One region of the Priestia sp. FSL P4-0332 genome, then DNA from elsewhere that is predicted to be linked to it. Evidence: predicted binding sites of a transcription regulator. Region 1 holds the regulator's gene; each other region holds the start of a gene.
What was found. Region 1 encodes LexA, which represses DNA repair genes until DNA is damaged. Its sites were predicted from a motif close to CGAACATATGTTCG; they were not measured.

Region 1 (3,218 bases):
AATGGATGTTTCCCTTTAGTTTGCTAATAACTAAATTCATTCCGTAAATACCGGAAAGAACCGTGTAAATCGTTAAAATTAATAATAAGTAATTGTGACGCTTGGCTGCGATTTTCTCTTGATTTTGGTACAAAGTACCAAGGGTTTCTTTGACTTCTTGATAAAGAGAATTGATATGAAAGATTTTTTTAAAGAGCTCAGAAAACTCTTGACCTTCTGTACGAGAGCTAATTTCTAAAAACAAATATTTACCTGAAAACACGGTAATAGAGCGGATTAGTCGTTCAATGCCCTCTGAATTTTTATGAAACGTGAGCTGAGAATATTCATAAGATAGTTTTAGCAACACGATTTTATAGAAAAAATGTAAAAATAAATTATAGTAATGCTGGCCAAATAGATGATTCATCAAAAGCTGATCCGTTTTAGAGTCTGTCGATTTAGAAATACACGAAAACACATGGTCTGTTATGACGTAATAGGTTTCAGGAGCCCATCTGGAATACACGTGTTTAGTATTATACGTTTTAATATACTCATGATTGTGTGCAGAAATAAACGCTTTCCCGCCAGGCGTATAGCTATTTAGCTGTCCAGTACGAAATAAAGTTGTGGAATTAATCTCTTGCTCTTGATTTACCGTTACATAACTTAACACAAACATCCGTTCATCGATAAAATAAGGAAGGCTCCCAACGTGCTGTTCACGTGTGGCTTCTTTCTTGATGTGTTCGTTCAAAAATGGCGCGAGCTGTGAAAAAATATAATCTTGCACTTTGCTATAGCGATGATGTTCATAGGTAATGGTGGATCCATGCTCTTCAGCAAGCTTCGGTTCTAATACACGAAAATGATTCATGAACTCTAAAATATCATCATAGGTGTAATGATTATGGCTCATCTCAGTGCGAATGGTCATGACGCCAATTTCAAAAGGACATAAAAAAACATCCACAGACAGCACGTTGCTAGACACGGTGGTGGAGGAAGTGTGTAAAGTAATGGTATGGTCTATTTTTTTTGAAAATCTAAGCAACCCTTCTTTTTCGCACGAGTCAGGGAATAGAATGCATTCAATGTAAGGAAGAAAATATTGATCCAGGCTATCATGAGATACGTAATATTGTTCTCCGTAGTATTCTTTTTCTAAATGTTTGTTTTGAATGGAAAAAAACTCGAACAAATTTGCTTCCAGTGCATGAACAAGCTGCTCTTTATTTTTTCGGTCAAAGGAAAAAGGAAAAAGAAACATGTTCATTGCTTTGGTAGGTACAATGGTTTGAAATGGTTCTGTTTTCCTTGGTGTATTGGTCATAAACTACATCCTTTTTATAGTCGGTTGTATTTCCTTGTAAGAGTCGAGGAAATGCAGGTAGAAAGTAAAGGATAAAACAAGCTTTATAAAAACCGTTCTACCTGCCTGCGATGATTCAATGTATCATTTATAATATGCCAATTTTTTTAGAAAACAAACGTAAAAAAACCAACTAACATCATGATTAGTTGGTTTTACATACAGTGTCTGATTAGTGAATCGTGCGATATACACCAGTTACTTTTCCTAAAATCGTTACGTGGCGAAGAATAATAGGCGCCATCGTTGAATTTTCAGGCTGTAAACGAACGAAATTTTCTTCTTTAAAGAAGCGTTTTACCGTTGCTTCGTTGTCTTCGGTCATAGCGACCACAATATCTCCATTATTAGCTGTTTGCTGCTGACGTACGATTACCATATCGCCATCTAGAATACCTGCTTCAATCATACTTTCTCCCATAATTTCAAGCATAAATACATGATCATCTGGAGAAACGAATTTATCTGGAAGAGGGAAATATTCTTCCACATTTTCAACGGCTGTTATAGGAAGACCCGCTGTTACTTTACCAATAACAGGAACATTAATGACATTGCTTTTAGGGATGTTTACTTCGTCTAGTTGAAGAACTTCGATTGCTCTCGGTTTTGTTGGATCTCTGCGAATTAACCCTTTGCTTTCTAAACGAGCTAAATGCCCGTGTACAGTGGAGCTAGAGGCTAATCCTACCGCTTCCCCAATCTCGCGAACAGAAGGCGGATAACCTTTTAATTTTACTTCGTGCTTAATAAAATCTAGTATGTCTTGTTGACGTTTTGATAGCTTCATATTTTTCACCTCGATTTTAGCTATTCTTTAGGTGAATTATACCACGTGATGTGTCAATATACAAACATAAGTTCGAAGAATTCCATTGACAGAAACAAATGTTCTCACTAAAATAAGAACATATATTCTGATAGGGGGATCATAATATGCAACAATTCTTACATTCTATGAAACATTACGCTATTTTTTTTGCAGTTATCGCTGCACTTACATATGTATTGACGCTGGTTTTAGGAGCGGATAAAGTAGATTTAGACAAATATTCAACGGTTACTATTACAAAAGGAGATACGCTTTGGGACTTGTCCAACAAGTATCATAATCACCATCATTTGACCACCAATGAATTTGTCAAATGGGTTGAAGAAGTCAATGATTTAAACTCAGACACTGCCCAGTCTTTATCTCCTGGAGATAAATTATATATTCCTGTTTTAAAAAAAGAGTTACATAATCAAGTGGCAATTGAACAGTAGTGTGTAACGGCCGTTCCTGAATATTGTTAGAAGCCGAAAAGGTCGTGATAAAAGTGGATGCCATTATTTATTGCCGTGTCAGTACGGATAAAAAAACCCAAGAAACATCTTTACAGCGCCAGCAAGAAGAATTAAAAAAGCTTGCTGATCTTCACCATCTAAAGGTGAAAAAAGTCGTGATGGAAAAAGCAAGCGGATATGATGTAGACAGAGAGGGTATTTTGGATGTTCTTCATACAATGAAAGAAGAGAAAATATCTGTGCTGCTCATTCAAGACGAAACACGATTAGGCAGAGGAAACGCCCGAATTGCGCTGCTTCATGCTTTTCATAAAGAAAATGCTACAATCTATACGATTAGTCATCAAGGCCAGCTTCAGCTTTCAGAATCTGATTCAATGGTGTTAGATATTATTAGCTTAGTGGAAGAGCATCAGCGGAAATTACATAATGCTAAAATTAAAAGAGGAATGAAAAGAGCCGTAGAAAAAGGTTATCGTCCGCAGCAAAATTTAAAAAATCAAGGAGTTAACTCGGGAAGAGAAAAAAAAGAAGCGCCGATTGAAGAAATTGTCCGCCTTCGTCATAACGGCTTAAC
Region 2 (3,218 bases), on a different contig from region 1:
CGTACGTTTATGTCGTTTCTTATACTTGGGATAACTTATATTGTATTAACTGTCGTGTGGTATTTATTTTATATTTATTTGCTTAACCAGATTAGTGCTTTTATGAAGAAGCCTAAGACACAAAAGGTTATCGAGGGAATAACAGGTACTATATTGATAGGATTTGGTATAAAACTCGCTCTAGAAAAGGCTCATACTTAGATAGCTGTGATTTTAACTATCAATAGGGGATACCTATATAGCTTAAAAACAGAAAATCCACTGGGCCTAATCAGTGGATTTTCTGTTTATTGAAAGTTAGTCGTAAAGTGATGATTTATCTACCTTGGGTATTGTGCTCAAAGCATTAAAAATATGTATATATATAAAGGAAATGTATTTTAAATTGTTGTTTAAATGTACATTTTAAAATAGAATCAAATACGACTTCCGTAAACGTATACGTTTATGAACATAAAAAAGTATTATATTTTACTTTCTTTCGCGTTCTTAAAATTTGAAGAAGACTTTATGAACGTTCGTTGTTTTTTATATGCTTTTATGGACACTTTTTTTACATAAGAGAGCTAAAAACTAATATGAAAATCAGATAACGTGTAATCCGTACTCTTCTTTCTATTAACAATAGTTAGTATGGATTTCAGTCGATGATTTTCTTTTACTTCTGTTCCTAGCAAGTAGTCACAAAAAGCAATGTGATGAAGCGTTGTAAAAATTAATCTTTCCTCTTGTGGTTCATCTATTGTTTCATTAATGATTTTATAAAATTGTTCTCTTCTACTAATGATAGCTTTTTCCTCGATTACAACACACTTATCAAATTTAGAAATGCCCATTCTTTAGTTCATCTCACTTCCTACACGTTCTTAGTTATATTAGTATGCTCAATTTTCTGGTAAAATATATAATTGCAGAGATGAACTAGAAAAAGAATATAAGTAGACAAATAGAATTGTAGGTTGAAGCTAAAACATACCTTGAGATGAGGGATACAATGATTACATTACAAGAAATTATAAACATTGAACAACCGTCAGACAAACCTGAAATTCAGTATTTAATCAGTGTCAAAACAAAACAGAATTTTGATGTGTATGGTTCGATTGAAATGTCTGGTTATGGGTATGAAAGCCAAATTCAAACTCAACTAACAGCATACTTTGAAGGTCAGGAAAATATGGATAATTTTGTTCTATTTAAGAATGGTGACTCAATTAAGATAAGTGAAATTGTACATTTAAAAGTTGAAAAGGGTTCAACTTCATTACCATTTTAATAAGAAAAGGCAACCACTAAATATTAAGTGGTTGCCTTTTTAGCAATTTGAACAACTAGAATTACGTTTTATCATCTTGGATTACTAATTGCATTTGAAATATATCTGATTCTGTAATTCCTGCTTCTTTCAATTCATCTTGTAGGGTCATTCCCTCTTCGATCTTTATTTTCCTTTTGGTACCATCTCTTAATGTAAAGATCCTCATTTGATACATTTTGTAACTTCTCCCTAAATAATAAATAGGATTTTTAGATTCAATTTCTCAAGTAACCAATAATACCACCAAAGATTTCTATTGCAAGCGAAATGGGAACAGCAGCTATTTCCCCATAAGCAACTGCAAACCCTAATCCGTCTGCAAGTGATGGATCATCAGTTATGTGATTTGCTTGTATAGCAACCCAAATTAGTAACGCACCAACCATTACAACAAAAGAAATAATAGTAGTCAGTAAAAATGCGCTGAAAGCTTTAATCATAGATTCCCCTTCATCCTTATTCATATAGAGTATTTGTTCTTCTGATTGTAACAATAATCGGGAAAACTTTAGAGTTTTTATTGAATAAAGAACGTTTGTTCGTATATAATATAGAGAACGTACGTTCTTTTATTTAAGGAGTTCTTTTAATGGATTATGGGCAGCTACCAAACAGAGTCATTATATGTATCGACATGAAGGCGTTCTTTGCTTCGGTTTCTTCTGTCATACAGGACTTAGATCCTTTGAAAACAAGGCTTGCGGTGGTAGGAGATATCAAACGATCAGGATCGGTTGTGTTAGCTGCCACACCCCTATTAAAGAAAGAAGGGATCAAAACAGGAAGTCGTCTTTTCGATATTCCTAAAAGGAAAGATATCCATGTGGTGAATCCCTCCATGGAGAGATATATCAAGGCTTCGAACTATATTTCTAGTTTGGTGTTACAGTATGTGGCTCCTGAGGACTTTCACGCGTATAGCATTGATGAGTTGTTTATTGATGCGACAGCTTCTTTGCATTTATTCGCTAAAACACCAGAAGAATTAGCTCATAAAATCATCCATGAGATTTATCGCAAGACACGGCTGACAGCTACCGCAGGAATTGGTCCAAATCTCTTACTGGCTAAGGTGAGCTTGGATCATGAGGCCAAGAATAGCCCCACAGGGGTTGCATATTGGCGATATGAGGATATTCCCTTTAAGTTATGGTCCATTCATCCGATGAAGGATTTCTGGGGGATCTCGTCTGCTACGGAAAGACGCTTAAATCGTTTGGGCATTCACTCTATCAAAGAACTCGCTCTTTCTTCAAAAGAGATGTTACAAAAAGAATTTGGCATACTAGGCGAAGAGTTACACCAACATTCGAACGGGATTGATTACAGTCGCATTTCTGATGTATATATTCCTAGCTCTCGTTCCTTTGGAAAGAGTCAAATTCTATTCCGTGATTATACAAACCGAAAAGAAGTGGAGTTATTGCTATTGGAGCTCTTGGATGATGTGTGTTTCCGTTTACGCATGCATCAAGTGGTGGCTCAAACGATCCATTTATCAATTGGCTACAGCAAACAAACAGGTAGAGGATTCTCCAGACAAAAGAAAATGGGGCGAGCTTCGAATTTAAGCCAAGATATCTTTCCGTATTGTTTAACCATTCTACATACATTTGATAGTGGGATGCCAATTCGCTCCATTGGCATTTCATTATCGAATACGAGCATTCAAGAAGAGGAGCAAATGAGCTTATTTGAGGACATCGATCAGCGTGAAAGAGCCTATGCTCTTGCCAAAACGATTGATGATATTCGACTGCGTTATGGCAAGAATAGTGTACTACGTGCGTCTAGTCACCTTCCTCATTCAACAGCTCGTTATCGAAATAGCCTTATGGGTGGTCATAAAGCTTAAGGAGGAAAAAGATATGGAATCTAGAGGAATGAAAAAATGGCGTCC
Region 3 (3,218 bases), on a different contig from region 1:
TACTTCATCGATAAAAACAAACAAATTCCCCAGGGAATCAACAAATTGGATGAATCCCTTTTCTGTAATACATTGTCCCTTTTTGTAGTATGTAAGATAAACTTGTTTATTTGTATGTAAGGCTTCAATCAAGGTGAAATTAATTTGTTCCATTTGCTCTTCTGTTAAAAGAGGTTGAGGTAATTCTAGTTGCTTGTTTATAACTTCCTGCAATCCTGTGTATTGTTCGGGCATACTCGCAAATGGGCGCCATTTTTTCATTCCTCTATCGTAATTCATAGTATCATCCTTCTTTAAGATTTATGGCCGCCTATAAGACCATTTCGATAACGAGCTGTTGAGTGATCCAGATAGCTTGAAGCTCGTAGAACACTATTCTTTCCATAACGCATCCGAATTTCATCAATCGTTTTGGCAAGAGCATAGGCTCTTTCACGCTGATCGATATCCTCAAATAAGCTCATTTGCTCCTCTTCTTCAATGCTCGTATTTGATAAGGAGATCCCAATGGAGCGAATCGGCATTCCATTATCAAAATTATGTAAAATGGTTAAACAGTAAGGGAAAATGTCTTGGCTTAGGTTCGAAGCTCGCCCCATTTTCTTCTGTCTGGAGAATCCTCCCCCTGTTTGTTTGCTGTAGCCAATCGATAAATGGATAGTTTGAGCCACCACTTGGTGCATGCGTAAACGAAAGCAAACATCGTCCAATAGCTCCAATAGTAATAATTCAACTTCTTTTCGGCTTGTATAATCTCGAAAGAGAATCTGACTTTTCCCAAAGGAACGGGAACTAGGGATGTACACATCGGAAATACGACTAAAATCAATCCCATTCGCATGTTGGTGAATTTCCTCTCCCATGATGCCAAATTCTTTTTGTAACATCTCTTTAGAAGAAAGAGCGAGTTCTTTTATGGTATAGATGCCTAAACGGTTTAAACGTCTTTCTGTAGCTGACGAGATCCCCCAGAAATCCTTCATTGGATGAATCGACCATAACTTAAAGGGAATATCCTCATATCGCCAATAAGCAACCCCTGTTGGGCTGCGCTTCGCTTCATGATCTAAGCTGACTTTAGCCAGTAAGAGATTCGGGCCGATTCCTGCGGTAGCTGTCAGTCTTGTTTTGCTATAGATCTCATTAAGTATTCGATGAGCTAGCTCCTCTGGCGTTCGAGCAAATAAATGCAAAGAAGCTGTAGCATCAATAAACAACTCATCAATGCTATACGCATGAAAGTCTTCAGGAGCCACATACTGTAACACCAAACTAGAAATATAGTTCGAAGCCTTGATGTATCTCTCCATGGATGGATTCACCACATGGATATCTTTCCTTTTAGGAATTTCAAAAAGGCGACTTCCTGTTTTGATCCCTTCTTTCTTTAATAAAGGTGTGGCAGCTAACACAACAGATCCCGACCGTTTGATATCTCCTACAACAGCAAGCCTTGTTTTCAACGGATTTAAACCCCGTATGACAGAAGAAACGGAAGCATAAAATGCTTTCATATCAATACAAATAATGACTCTGTTTGGTAGCTGCCCATAATCCATTGGAATAACTCCTTAATAAAGAACATTTGTTCTTTATTATATACGAACAAATGTTCTTTATTCAATGGAATCTTTTCCCGATTATTGTTACAATAAGAAGAACAAATACTGTGTATGACATAATGCATAAAAAGGTTAATTTTATAGGTTAAATGGCCGTTTTGACATTAGGATTTTAACCGTCTAAATAGGTGTACTTTTTTGAACCATCTATAATAAAAAGCCTTTGTGAATTACAAAAGCTTTTTATTATAGATAATTTGAATTATGTTAACTAAGGTTGTATATCATATTGATTTAAATTAGAAGAATGTATAAAAAAGACTTGATAAATTCAATAGGGTCGTAAGGTCGTAGTGGATTTATAACATAGAACGACTATAAGCAAAGCAGTTTGCTTTTAGTTAGCAGCGGTAAAAATCGTTGATTAGAAGAAGATTACGCAAGCGAGCGAATGACTTCCCTTAAAAGTAAAAGAGAGTCTATGTATGGGTAGTGTGTCTATTTCAAAATCCATATGATATTAAGGGGAAAATGTGAAATATTACTCTCGTATAGAAGATTAAAAAGAAATGGTAAGATTAGACTACTGAAATTATTGTTACAGAAGAGGAGGATGTAAAAATGTTTAAGAAATTCTTAAAGGATATTCTTAATCCAAATACATCAACAACAATAAAGCAAAAAGAAACGACACAAGTAAAGGATAAAGATTTCAATAAAGAAAAAAGTAAAGAATTGTTTCAACAGGCAAGGGATATTTTTGACAGTGGAGATATAAATAAGTCAATTGAATTGATAAAGAAATCCAATGAATATTTAGTAAGATCATTTGCTAAAAATGAAGATGAAGTAAAGAGTGCCTCCCGTTTTTTTGGAGTGAATCAGGAAGGATATGAAGCTGCTAAGGATATAAAAATTCCAATAGGGGGGCTTACAGAAGTTGAAATAGACCTAATTCATAGAGAAGTTTGTTGGTTTGCTTTAAACGGTATTAAGCCAGATTATGTTTTAATGTCCTTTTTAATGTTCAAAGAGTATGAGTGGAAAGAATTTGAGGAAGAACTGCAACGAGCCAAAAATTCTAGTAGTCCTGAAGAATACGAAATTTACTATTATATAAAAAACGAATTAAAAGAACAGGTTAATTTATTGGAATACAGAGAGAAGTTTTATAATCTGTCACTAGACGCCAGGGTTCTTCTTTCTTCTTATAATGCAATTGGTCGAAAAAAATATTTAAAAGCAGAAAAAGATGTTGAAAATTTTTATCATCAACGTGGTGCTACAGAACTTAAGGATGCAGGATATATTCACTCGACTCCTAATGGATTAATGATTGAATTTCCGGTAAATGACAAGAAACAAGTAATGTTTGAAAAAAAGAAACTAGAAACATTAATGCGTCATTTATTAACGATAACCTACCGAAATAGAGAATATAAAATGGGGAAATTAGAGTCTAAGAAAAGCGATATCCCTAATGCAGTTTTTCTCGTTAATGGTATGGGTGGTTCAACATTGTGTAAAACAGAGGCTATAACCGTTAAAGGAGCAAAAAAAAAGGATCTACAGATACATAGTATTGGATGTAAGTGCAGTTTTTCTTTTTACAGACGACCAGAAAATTTACCGGAAGCAGAAAAGGAAAAATATGAT
Region 4 (3,218 bases), 2.1 Mb from region 1:
TAGAGTATAATTTTCAATAACTGCTATATATTCATCACGCTGTCCATTATGTATCATTAACCAGTCTTTAAGGTTTTTGGGAAATGTTAGTCCCATCTTTTGTTCAACCGCTGCAATTTCTGATTCACCAGCTGCTTCGTTAAGTGTTCCTACTGCTTTTGGTCGATTTGTCTTCAACCACTGTTCAAACTCATTCCAAACCTGCTTCATATTAGGAGCCTCCTTATATAACGTCATTAAATGAATCTATGAAAAATGATTAGATACTTTTTAAACTTATACTAATTATGTATGGAAATCTTATGTAAATAAACTGTTTTATTATTTTCTACTACATGAAACGAACATCAATTAGCTCGCTTAACCTCATTTTGTTCGTTTGCTTACATCCTTCATCTATAAATACAAATAAACCTCTAAGGGAATCTACAAATTGAATAACTCCTGTTTCCGTTATACATTGCCCGTGGTTGTAATACGTAAGGTATACTTTTTTATGTGTATGAAGAGCTTCAATCAAGGTAAAATTAATTTGTTCCATTTGATCTTCTGTTAAAAAAGGTTGAGGTATTTCTGATTGCTTTTTTATAACTTCTTGTAATCCTCTGTATTGCTCTGGCATAGTGGCGAATGGTCGCCATTTTTTCATTCCTCTGTTTTGCATATCATCTTCCTCCTTTATGCTTTATGACCTCCTAAAAGGCCGTTTCGATAACGAGCTGTTGAATGCTCGAGATGGCTTGAAGCTCGCAAAACACTATTCTTCCCATAACGCATCCGTATTTTATCAATCGTTTTAGCAAGTGCATAGGCTCTTTCGCGCTGGTCAATATCTTCAAATAAACTCATTTGCTCCTCTTCTTGAATAAGGGTGTTCGATAATGAAATCCCAATAGAACGAATTGGCATTCCGCTATCAAACGTATGTAAAATCGTTAAACAATAAGGGAAAATATCTTGACTTAAATTCGAAGCTCTTCCCATTTTCTTTTGCCTTGAGAAGCCCCCACCTGTTTGTTTGCTATATCCAATGGATAAATGGATAGTTTGTGCCACGACTTGATGCATACGTAAACGAAAGCACACATCGTCTAACAGCTCTAATAGCAGCAATTCCACTTCTTTTCGATTTGTATAGTCTTGAAACAGAATTTGACTCTTCCCGAATGATCGAGAGCTCGGAATATACACGTTAGAAATGCGACTAAAATCAATTCCGTTTGCATGTTGGTGGAGTTCTTCTCCCAAGATGCCAAACTCTTTTTGTAACATCTCTTTTGAAGAAAGAGCAAGTTCTTTGATGGAGTGAACGCCCAAACGATTTAAGCGCCTTTCCGTAGCGGATGAGATTCCCCAGAAATCCTTCATTGGGTGAATCGACCATAATTTAAAAGGAATATCTTCGTATCGCCAATAAGCTACCCCTGTTGGGCTATTCTTGGCCTCATGATCTAAGCTCACCTTAGCCAGTAAGAGATTCGGACCTATGCCTGCAGTAGCTGTCAGCCGTGTTTTACGATAAATCTCGTTGATGATTTTATGGGCTAATTCTTCTGGTGTGCGAGCGAATAAATGCAAAGAAGCTGTGGCATCAATAAACAACTCATCAATGCTATACGCATGAAAATCCTCAGGAGCCACATACTGTAATACCAAACTAGAAACATAGTTCGAAGCCTTTACATATCTTTCCATGGATGGGTTTACGACGTGGATATCTTTCCTTCTAGGAATGTCGAAAAGACGGCTGCCTGTTTTGATTCCTTCTTTCTTTAATAAGGGTGTGGCAGCTAACACAACTGATCCCGACCGCTTTGTATCTCCTACAACTGCCAACTTTGTTTTTAATGGATCTAGCCTATGTATCACGCATGAAACAGAAGCAAAGAATGCTTTCATATCAATACAAATAATGACTCTGTTTGGTAGATATTCATAATCCATTGAAATAACTCCTCGAATAAAGAACGTTTGTTCTCTATTATATACGAACAAACGTTCTTTATCCAATAAAAACTCTAAATTTTTCCCGATTATTGTTACTCTAATAAGAGAAAAGAACATCGCATATAAATCGGAAGAATGGAGGGGTGACCTATGAATAGAAAAATGCCTAATTATATTATCTTTTTATCATGGTTTTTGTTTTTAGTTCTTTTATGGATTATCTTCTCATTTTTTAAAGGTGAAAATGGACAGTGGTGGTCTATGTATCGTTTAAATATAAAGAAATATGGTCCTTGGGCTTTAGAGGTTTCTTACATAAAAATTAGTATTGCTGCTGTTATCTGCTTAGTAACAGCTTATATGGGGAGTTTTGGCTTCAAAAGAAAAAGATAAGGTTAAATAAAGTGCTTTTAAGGTAATATATATCATTCAATTTAATCGTAATAAGCAATAAAGATAAAAAGACCTTAATTAATTTGTTAATAAGGTCTTTTCAGTATATATAAAATTTATGACATATTTTAAAAAAGAAAAAATGGTCATTATTACTTATCCTCTGACTGCTTGAGTGGAGTACCATAAGATAATGATTCAAAGGAAACAGAAACATTTTTGATTCTAGACAGTAATTTTACATTAGAAAAGTACTTTGTTTAGAGATAAGCTGTTGATTGTCAAATCACTAGCTCAGGAGATAAAAGTAAGCGTTCTTTATAAGACTTAGAACACTCCATTTCTTGAAGTAATAAATCAACTACTTTTTCCTTTTAGATGTTTAGCTCATATTAAAAAGTTTTATAAGTTTCGTAGTACTATATTTACAAACTTTCTTGACTTAATTGCATATCATTCAATCAAATTAATTAAAAGGATAATATACGCGATTTGAATATGATTTATAATTTTTTAAAAATAATACCGTTATTAACCTACTTAACGTACGCATTTTGAATAAAAATCTGGGTTTTTAATATTATTTTTATTTTAATAATGGATAATGAACGGAAAATTGATAATTTTTTAAATTTTATCAAAAAAGTTTATTTTTTATATTGAAATATGTAATTTGACTGTTTATAATACAAAAAAGATAAGTTATTTGTAATTTAAGTTGTCTGAAAATTTAATTTTTTATGAAGAATATTATTAATGGGGGTTTCACCTTGTCAAACAAAGTACCGTTTTCTTTTATAGTAATCATTGGTTTAATGTTATTTGCATTATTTTTTGGAGCTGGAAATTTAATATTCCCTGCTATGCTTGGCCAGTCA

Region 2: MKY06_RS29580 (Y-family DNA polymerase) is a predicted target of LexA. The motif match lies at 1,847-1,860, and genes of this name have one in related genera.
Region 3: MKY06_RS30180 (Y-family DNA polymerase) is a predicted target of LexA. The motif match lies at 1,603-1,616, and genes of this name have one in related genera.
Region 4: MKY06_RS09555 (Y-family DNA polymerase) is a predicted target of LexA. The motif match lies at 1,989-2,002, and genes of this name have one in related genera.

What each region holds. Positions count from the first base shown of each region.
Region 1 covers NZ_JBBOUA010000001.1:3,966,460-3,969,677, reverse strand. The annotation lists gene MKY06_RS20895 (hypothetical protein) at 1-1,315, opposite strand, end outside; gene lexA (transcriptional repressor LexA) at 1,527-2,144, opposite strand; gene yneA (cell division suppressor protein YneA) at 2,291-2,620, shown strand; gene MKY06_RS20880 (YneB family resolvase-like protein) at 2,674-3,218, shown strand, end outside.
Region 2 covers NZ_JBBOUA010000005.1:21,137-24,354, forward strand. The annotation lists gene MKY06_RS29555 (LysE family translocator) at 1-201, shown strand, start outside; gene MKY06_RS29560 (hypothetical protein) at 567-836, opposite strand; gene MKY06_RS29565 (hypothetical protein) at 995-1,276, shown strand; gene MKY06_RS29570 (hypothetical protein) at 1,338-1,493, opposite strand; gene MKY06_RS29575 (hypothetical protein) at 1,534-1,758, opposite strand; gene MKY06_RS29580 (Y-family DNA polymerase) at 1,908-3,173, shown strand; gene MKY06_RS29585 (YolD-like family protein) at 3,187-3,218, shown strand, end outside.
Region 3 covers NZ_JBBOUA010000006.1:29,872-33,089, reverse strand. The annotation lists gene MKY06_RS30185 (YolD-like family protein) at 1-279, opposite strand, end outside; gene MKY06_RS30180 (Y-family DNA polymerase) at 294-1,559, opposite strand; gene MKY06_RS30175 (hypothetical protein) at 2,184-3,218, shown strand, end outside.
Region 4 covers NZ_JBBOUA010000001.1:1,891,002-1,894,219, reverse strand. The annotation lists gene MKY06_RS09565 (SMI1/KNR4 family protein) at 1-210, opposite strand, end outside; gene MKY06_RS09560 (YolD-like family protein) at 332-664, opposite strand; gene MKY06_RS09555 (Y-family DNA polymerase) at 679-1,944, opposite strand; gene MKY06_RS09550 (hypothetical protein) at 2,098-2,340, shown strand; gene brnQ (branched-chain amino acid transport system II carrier protein) at 3,111-3,218, shown strand, end outside.